2 regions of the Exiguobacterium sp. SH1S21 genome follow, and region 1 is predicted to be linked to the other one. Evidence: riboswitches for the same ligand, from Rfam matches in the RefSeq annotation. Region 1 holds a riboswitch; the other holds the start of a gene.
What was found. Region 1 has a riboswitch for S-adenosylmethionine ahead of EVJ24_RS02610 (2,3-diketo-5-methylthiopentyl-1-phosphate enolase). Riboswitches for the same ligand answer to the same signal wherever they lie in the genome.
Positions count from the first base shown of each region.

Region 2: linked by a shared signal. The riboswitch ahead of EVJ24_RS13705 (Na+/H+ antiporter NhaC family protein) and the one ahead of EVJ24_RS02610 (2,3-diketo-5-methylthiopentyl-1-phosphate enolase) in region 1 are both predicted to bind S-adenosylmethionine.

Region 1 is NZ_SJUY01000001.1:531,638-536,251, reverse strand. It holds gene EVJ24_RS02620 (methylthioribulose 1-phosphate dehydratase) at 1-279, opposite strand, end outside; gene EVJ24_RS02615 (2-hydroxy-3-keto-5-methylthiopentenyl-1-phosphate phosphatase) at 276-926, opposite strand; gene EVJ24_RS02610 (2,3-diketo-5-methylthiopentyl-1-phosphate enolase) at 923-2,077, opposite strand; SAM riboswitch class I at 2,150-2,252, opposite strand; SAM riboswitch class I at 2,458-2,560, shown strand; gene mtnK (S-methyl-5-thioribose kinase) at 2,642-3,796, shown strand; gene mtnA (S-methyl-5-thioribose-1-phosphate isomerase) at 3,793-4,614, shown strand, end outside.
Region 2 is NZ_SJUY01000012.1:11,681-16,294, forward strand. It holds gene EVJ24_RS13700 (TVP38/TMEM64 family protein) at 1-583, shown strand, start outside; gene EVJ24_RS13705 (Na+/H+ antiporter NhaC family protein) at 620-1,903, opposite strand; SAM riboswitch class I at 1,975-2,070, opposite strand; gene EVJ24_RS13710 (GGDEF domain-containing protein) at 2,169-3,848, opposite strand; T-box leader at 4,005-4,216, shown strand; gene argS (arginine--tRNA ligase) at 4,270-4,614, shown strand, end outside.

The sequences.
Region 1 (4,614 bases):
ACACGTCGCCGCGGTCTTGTTGAACACCTCGACGTGTAGCAGCGTCTCAGCGGACGGTTTGCCAGTTTGTTCGCCAAGCAAGCGACCGGCCGCGTCGACGAGGACGAAATCGTCCGTGGTCCGTTTTCGTTTATCGCGTCCGCTCGCCGTGACGAGGAAAGTCAGCGGGTCGTCGGAGACACGAATCGCCAAATTGCCACTCGTTCCGGGGAACCAGTCGCGCGCGGCGAGTTCGTCTTTAATGTCGGCGAGTTCAAGCCAACGTGCGGTCACGCTCATACGTGCACCTCCTTCATGTGATGGGTGATGTCGTCGAACGTCTCGAACGGGGCGTGGGCGACACCTTCTGCCTCACAGAGCGTGATGAGTTGCCCACGGGCGTAGACGAAATCGGCCCGTTTGGCGATCTCGAAGTCGGTCACCGAGTCACCGATGACGATCAAGCGATCAACGGGATCGACGATCGTCCGGGCGATTGTCGGTTTGCAGCAACCACAATCATTCGTACAATGCGCGTCACAGGCGTAGGGCCAGTCGACGCGTACCGTTTCGGCTGAGAAGTCGGCGACGTTACAGTAGATGTGGTCCGGCGCGACGTGTTCTTGCAAGATCGGGTGCACGAAAAAGTCCATGCCGCCGCTGACGACGTCGAACTTCCAGCCATGTTCTCGGATCTCTTCCAAAAATGCTGGGAAACCTGGGCGCAAGGTGATGCGGTCCAGCAAGTAGTCGTGGTACGCCGAGGCGTCAGCGCTCGGCAACAGTCGGAACATCTGCCCGACCCCGGAGCGGATCGAGATGTCTTGAGCGAGCACGTCGTCTTTTAGCGCGTGCCATTCGGGCGGTGCGAACGCCCGCATCAAAGCGATGATGTTGTCCTCGGCGGTGATCGTCCCGTCGAAGTCACACAAGATGTGAATCGTCATTGTTTTGACCACGCCTTTAGCGCGGCCTCGAGCTCGTTCGTCTGGCTCGCCACGCCCAACACTTGCGCAATCGCTTGTCGGAACGCCTGGGCCCCGGCGGCCGCGCCGTCTGGGTGACCGTGGATACCGCCGCCGGCGTTGATGACGACGTCTGTGCCGAAGTCACGGATGATGTCCGGAACGAGCCCCGGATGAATACCGGCCGACGGGACCGGGAGAATCGGTTTCGTCCAGTGCGGCCGAACGCTAATGTCACGAATCGCGAACGCCTCATCGGGCGGTGTCGCGAGTGAACCATACGGGGACGGGAACAGCGTCAAGTCGGCCCCCGCGAGGCGAATCAACTTTCCGAGTAAGAGCGAGTGGCTGATCGAGCCGGTCAACGCTCCGGCGAACGCCGGATGTGCCAAGATCGGGACATTGATTTCCGGGTCTTTCGCAAGTTCACGGAGTGTGTCGAGCCCGTACGTATAGACGTTGAACAACAGTGCCGTCGCGCCCGCCTCGATCAAGCGGAGCGCTTGGTCACGCAGCCCGAACACCGGACCGCTGAGCGTGATGGCATAGAGCGAACGTTTTCCGGTCGTTTCGAACTGTTCTTGGATGACGGCCGCCCCGATTTTAGCTCGTTCAAGCGACGGAGTGAGCGGGTTGTCGTATAAAATCTCATCGTCTTTGACGATGTCGATGCCGCCGGCGAGCTGGTCTCGAAGTTGCTGTTCTAAGAAGCGTAAATCACGACCGATGATCCCTTTAAAGATGCTCATGACGAGCGGGCGATCATGGACGTCGAGCGACTCACGAACGCCTTGAACACCGAACTTTGCTCCGGGAAATTCAGGCGCAAGCGTTTCGGGTAACGTCAAGTCGATCAAGCGGACCGAGTCATCGAGCGATAATTTCCCGAACGTCGTCGTCAAGATGGATGAGAAGTCGGACGTGACGTTATGGAGCGGATAACGGATCGTGAAGCGGCTCGTCGTTTCCGTGTGCGTCGTTGAGACGACCTCGCCTCGATACGCCTTTAATTGTTCTTGTTCTAGGTGAGGCAGTTCCGTCCACGTGCCGACGGTCAGTTCGAGGGCGATTTTCTCGGCGACAGTCGCGACGCGGTCCGTCCGGCTGATTTCATATGTGGCAGTAATACTCATGTTCGTTCCTCCTTCCGGTCAAACAAAAAAATGACCCCATGCCGAGGCAAGAGGTCATCATAAAAAAATGAACTCTTATCTCTCAGCTTACGCTGCAAGAATTAGCACCGTGCCCAATCGGGTCGGTTGCTGCGACATCATCGGGCTTGTCCCCTCCGTCTGCTCTTGATAAGAATGTATTTTGAAGTTGTGAAATTTAATTGAATTTTGTCACACAATATCCGGTTCGTCAATTCCTTTTTTTGAGAAAAAAAGTTTGAGTTCGTTGTTACCATATATGCATAAAAAAAGTGACCGTTGCTCCAGAAAATTGTCGTTGACAACTTGGTGCTCGAGTAAGTAACATTCATCACAACAAGTTCACACAATCGAATATGACACTCTTATCGCGAGTTGGCAGAGGGAATTGGCCCCATGACGCCGCAGCAACCGACCAGTAGGCACGGTGCTACATCCACCAGACATACGTCTGACAGATGAGAGGAACAACCGTTACGGCTGTGCCTCTTTCTCGCGGAGAAAGGGGCTTTTTTTGTGGGGAATATACCGAAAGGGGAAACAGACATGGCTTATCAACCATTTACAGAACAGACAGTCGTCGAGCACGTCAGAACGTTAGGGTTACTCGAAGACGGGGGCATCGCGCATTGCGAGGAGATCGGGGACGGCAACTTGAACCTCGTCTTCCGCATCCGCCAAGGCGAAACGAGCCTCATCGTCAAGCAGGCGCTACCGTATGCGAAAGTCGTCGGCGAGAGTTGGCCGCTCACACTTGAACGGGCGTGGATCGAGCAGCTCGCGTTGCGCGAATTCGCCAGTGTCGTCCCGCGTTTCGTCCCGGTCGTTCTCGGCAGTGACCGGACGCTCGCCTACACGATTTTAGAGGACCTGTCCGACTTTGATATCGTCCGGACGGGCTATTTGGAAGGGAAAGCGTATCCTGAACTCGCCCGTCACATCGGTGAGTTTTTAGGACAGACGTTGTTTGAGACGTCCGACTATGCGGCCGGCCCGATCGAGAAGAAGCGGAAAGAACGGGATTACTACAACCCGGAACTATGCGATATCACTGAAAAACTGATCTTCACCGATCCGTACAAAGATGCCGAGTCGAACAACATCGAAACCGCGCTCCGTCCGGACGTCGAAGCGCTTTGGGGTGACCTGAAATTGAAAGTGGAGGTCACGAAACTGAAAGTCGGTTTCGTCACGAAACATGACGCGCTCTTGCACGGGGACTTACATACAGGTAGCATCTTTGCGACGCAACAAGAGACGAAAGTCATCGATCCGGAGTTCGCTTTTTACGGTCCGTTCGGTTTTGACATCGGGCAAATCGTCGCCCATTTGACGCTATCGACGTTCCATGACACACTCAAACGGTTCGAGCGGTTCACCGACGTATTGACGGTATGGGAGACGTTTGAAAAGACGTTCCGGACGAAGTTTGAGACGGCGGTCGAACCGTTCAACACGGACGGGTTCGTCGATGAGCTACTTCAAACCATCTTTAGCGACACGATCGGCTATGCCGGATGTGAGCTGATTCGCCGCGCCATCGGCCTCGCCGGAGTCAATGACCTCGAGACGTTACCGGAAACGGTCCGGCTCGAGCGGAAACGGGAAGCGCTCACGCTCGGCACGACGCTCATTAAACAGCGCCATGATATCCGTTCGATCGATGAATTAGTGACGCTGTTAGCGGGGGTACGCGTATGACAGTCCAAAACATTCGCTTCGAACCGTCCCGGGACGAGCTCGTCATTTTAGACCAAACGTTACTGCCCCATGAAGAGCGGTACGTGACGATCGCGACGCTCGAACAGGCGGAACACGCTATCGAGACGTTGCAAGTCCGAGGTGCGCCGGCCATCGCCTATTTCGGCGCATTTGTGCTCGCGAAAGAAGCGATCCGGCTCCAAGATGACCCGGACTTCACACGCCGGCTTGACCTCGTCGGCCGTCGATTGATCGCGACGCGACCGACGGCGGTCAATCTTCAAAACGTGATCGAGTCACTTCTCAGGCTGAACGTCGGCGGCGACTTTGAAAGGATCGCGACCGACATCAAACATCGGGCCATCGCGCTGTTCGAGCGAGACGTCGACACGTATCGGGCCATCGGGGAGCATGCGCTCACGGTGCTTCCAGCAGGGGGGAACGTCTTGACGATCTGTAACGCTGGGGCAATCGCGACGTCGCGTTACGGGACTGCGCTCGCTCCGTTTTACGTCGGGAAAGAGCGAGGTATCGCGTTTAACGTCTTCGCTTGTGAGACGCGGCCGCTCCTCCAAGGGGCACGCCTGACCGTCTGGGAACTCGACCAGGCCGACATCGACGTCACGCTCATCACCGACAATATGGCCGCTTGGACGATTCAGGCGAAAGGGGTCGACGCCATCATCGTCGGCGCTGACCGCATCACACGGACGGGTCACGTCGCCAATAAGATCGGCACGCTTCAGCTCGCCGTCCTGGCTAAACATTACGGGATCCCGTTTTACGTCGCGGCCCCGCATTCGACGTTCGATTTGACG
Region 2 (4,614 bases), on a different contig from region 1:
AGGATTGCCGGGAGGTCCTTGGGCTGGACTCGGGGCCCCGTTCCTAGAAGCGATTTTCCCGTTCCTCCCGCTCGTCTTGATCATCTCGGCGAACGCGGCCACGTATGGCTTCTGGCTCGGTGTGCTCTTATCGTGGATCGGCAGCTTGGCAGGGACACTCCTCGTGTTCGCCGCCGTCCGATACGTGTTCCGCAAACCGATGACGCGTTGGCTCGAAAAACATAAACAGGGTGTCTATTGGCTCGATCGCATCAACCATATGAGTCCAATCTCGCTCGGATTCTTATATTCGTTGCCGTTCATCCCGGTCAGTTTGATCACGTACTTACTCGCCTTGATTCAAATGCCGCTCCGGACGTTCGTATTAGCGGCCGGATTCGGGAAACTGCTCGTCGTCGTCATCTTCTCAGTCATCGGTGATCAGTGGCAAGAGTTCATCCAAAGCCCGTTCCGCTTGTCGATGCTCGGCTTGCTCTTGCTCGTGTTGTGGGCGATCAGCCGGGGGCTCGAAGAACTTCTCAAACGGCGCGCCTTCAAAAAACGGAACGAAGAGCTCAAACGTAAACGTGAAGCGAGAACATAAAAATCCTCGAAGGCGACCGCCTTCGAGGATTTTTGCTTAGTTGGTTTTTTTGAAACGTGGGAAGTTGAAAACGATCGCCAAGCCTCCGCAAATGAACAGGAGGAACGGATAGAACATATACGGGACGAGGGCGGGGGACGCCGTGTTCGTCAACTCGGCGGCGATGAGGAGCTGCGCCCCGTAAGGCAGAAGTCCTTGTACCCCGCACGAGAAGATGTCGAGTACGCTCGCTGACTTTTTCCGTTCGATGTCATACGTATCGGCGATATTCGCGGCAAGCGGGCCTGCTACGAGAATCGAGATTGTATTATTCGCCGTCGCGACGTTCGTCGCACTGACGAGCCCGGCGATGCTCCATTCCGCACCAGCCCGGCGTTTAATCCGTGACGTGAGTGCGTCTCGTAAATATGTGAGTCCACCGTTATGCGAGATGAGTCCGACGAGTCCGCCCATGAATAACGTCAAGAGCGAGATCTCGGCCATGCCCATCATGCCGTCGGCCATCGCCGTGACGTAAGACGTGACGGCCAAGCTTCCGTCAATCAGCCCGATGATGCCAGCGAGCGCGATGCCCCCGAGCAAAACGAGGATGACGTTCAGTCCGGTCAAGGCGAGGACGATGACGGCGAGATACGGAATCAATTTGTACCATTCGAACGCGGCCACTTCAATCGTCGATTCTCCGCTTGAGAGAACGGCTAACAGGACGGTCGTGATGATTGCGGCCGGGAGCACGATCCAAAAGTTGGTCCGGAACTTGTCGCGCATGTTCGTCCGTTGTGTCCTTACGGCAGCGATTGTCGTATCCGAGATGAACGACAAGTTGTCTCCGAACATGGCCCCGCCGACAACGGCCGCGGCCGCGATTGCGATATTGACCCCGCTCTCTTGATGGATGCCGAGCGCGATCGGGGCGAGCGCGGCAATCGTACCGGTCGATGTGCCCATCGCCATCGAGATGAAAGCAGCGATGACGAACAGTCCGCTCAGTAAGAGTGACGGCGGCAGGAACGTCAAGGCCGCGTTGACCGTCGCGTCAATCGCACCGATTGCACCGGCGACGCTCGAGAACGCGCCGGCGAGCAGGAAGATGAATATCATGATCAAGATGCCTGGATTGCCGGCACCTTGGGCGATGCGCTCAACGGTCTGAGTGACGCTTCCTTTCGTCATCATCGCAGCGACAATTAAAGCGATCAACGCCGCGATCAGCACCGGGAACTTGTAAAAGTCGCCATAATAAATACCCGCCCCGATGAAGAAGACGAGGAAGACGAGCAAGGGCAAGAGCGCCCATTTGTTAGCTGTTGGTTGTTCCAATCGATTCACCTCATTTCAAAGAATAGAAAAAAAGAGCCTTCCGAAAAAGGCTCTCTCTGTAAGAGACACCCTTTTCATCTTTCGAGCAGAACGCTCGCTGGATTTGGCACAGGTTACCCGCTGCCGAGACATCTAAGGGCCAGTCCCTCCGTCTCTCTTGATAAAAAGTCGTCATGATGTAGTTGTTAGACACGTTTCCTAACGTACCTGTTTCAAATCGGGTTGTCAACAGAAATCCCCCTGCGCCAGTGGACGCGGGGGGAAGTCATGTCGTCAAAAAGTTGTAATGGGCGACGCGGTTACGACCGGCGTACTTGCCGCCGACGTAAAGAGCCCGGTCAGCGTTACGGATCGTATCGTCAAGCCGTTTGTCGCCGAACGCTTGAATCGTATCGACACCGATCGAGGCGGTCACGGGAATATCGACCCCATCGACACGGAACGGCTTATCTTCAATCTTCTGCCGAATCCGTTCGGCGATATCGACGGCTTGGTCGACGTCGCAATGATTGAGCAGCAAGATGAACTCCTCGCCCCCGTAACGGGCCGCAAAGTCATCGGTCCGGAGCACTTGCCGGATTCGCCGCCCGAACTCTTGGAGCACGTTGTCTCCGACTTGGTGACCGTGCGTGTCATTGATTTTTTTAAAGAAGTCGATGTCGAGCATCGCGACCGAGATCGGGTACATCGAGCCGTCCGAGATTTGTTGAATCCCATACTCGTAGAACGCGCGCGCGTTGGCGAGCAGCGTCAAGCTATCGGTGCGGCTTTCCGTGTATAGGCGGTCGCGTTCGTGGCATCGGCTGATCGTTCGGTTGAACGATTTCAACAGTTTTACCATCTCGTTTTGAATGATGGGCGGATAGCCATAGACGTGTTCACCGATCATGACGATACGTGTCCGAATCCCGTCAATCTCTTCTGACTGGACCGAGATGAAGCTGTGGTAATCGTCATGAAACGCATCTGACAACGCTGCGTCCCATTCGAAGCGCATCTCATAATCGACAGACTTGGCGTGTGGATGGCGCGCATCCATCAAGTCGAAGACGAGCGGACGGTCGATCGGCTGTCGCGTCAACAAATCGAAATAGAGCGTTCGGTCGAACAGGACGAACTCGACAAACCCTTTATCATATTGGTTGAGGCGTTCACATTGACTCAAGAACACTTCAATCGCCTGGGCCTCGCTTTGAGATAGGGAGACGGCCTCTTTCGCTTCATCGTACTGTTCGATCAATGACTTGAACGCGTCTTGGCGCCCTTTTTGAATCATCAACCGCTTAATAAAGAACGTGAGGGCGGCCGCAATGCTGCTGACGACGAGCAAGTTTGTCTCACGGAAAAACGACGCGGCAAAGATGAAGACGAAACTGACGATATATGTGTAAAAAGCGATGTTCAGAAAATCTCGGACCGGAATATCAACGCGGAACCACCAGCCGACTTGATATTTTTGGACAATCGTGTTCAAGATGATGGCGCTGATCAGACCAAGGAGCGGGACAAACGAATCCTGCGAATAGAAGCCAAGACCGGTCTCACCGCCGAGTGCCAAGTAAACACTTGCCGGGATGGCGATTTCTAAAAATGACGTGATCGCGTTCCAAGGATAAGTGAACCGGAAGCGGCGGAGCGCGACGCGCGGTTTTAAGTTGGCGAACTGAAAGACGAGGAGTCCAATTTGGTTGACGAGGAGCGCCGTCTCAAAATCAAAGAATAAAAAGATGATGAGGACGATGCTTTCTGAAAACGTGAAATAGACGCCTTTCCGTTCAATCGAGTCCATTTGGAAAATGATGACGAGCAGCGCGATCAAGATGAACGGAAGCGGCTCGATCGCCGGAACATCAAGGACACCGGTTGTAAACAAAGTGATGGTCAGTAAAACGATCAAACTCCAAATGCTCCAACCGAGGACGGACATCTTGCGAAAATGATTCATAGTTCCCTCCTGTGTGGGAAAAGTCTTCTCATATGTATGGTAGGAGATTCGGCACGGTTGCGCCCGAGTCCTGCCTATTCATCATAATGGCTGAATTCTAGCATTGAGTCTACATCAAATATCCTCTATAATGAAGTTGCTTTTCAACCACATAGACGAAAGTCGATGAAAAAGAGAGTAACGATCGTTTAGTCAACAAAGCGACCTAGGGATTGGTGAGAGCCTAGGCTGACAAACATCGCGAAACGCACTTTTGAGATGCTATCCGAAGCGAGTAGGCGTAGCCGGGGGCCCCCCGTTATCACCGTTAAAGTGGTCTGTGTAAAACAGGCAAGAAGAGTGGTACCGCGGGCCAACCCGTCTCTTTGCATCTGTGCAAAGGGCGTTTTTTTTATGACTAGATTTGAAGGAGGAAATTTACATGAGTTATGAACGCAAGTATGCGGAGGCTCTGTCACGTGTCATCGGTGACGAACTCACGCTCGACCAGATTGAGGCATTGATTGAAAAACCAAAACATGAGGCGCACGGGGATCTCGCGTTCCCATGCTTCCAACTCGCCAAGGCGTACCGGAAAGCGCCGGTCATGATTGCGACTGACATCGCCGGTGAATTGAACGACGAACTGTTCACAAAAGTTGAAGCGGCCGGTCCATACGTGAACGTCTTCTTGAGCCGTGGCGTCGTCTCGCAGGAAATCATTAACGTGGTTCTCGACGAGCAAGCGGATTACGCAACGCATGCAACACGCAACGAGACGATTGTC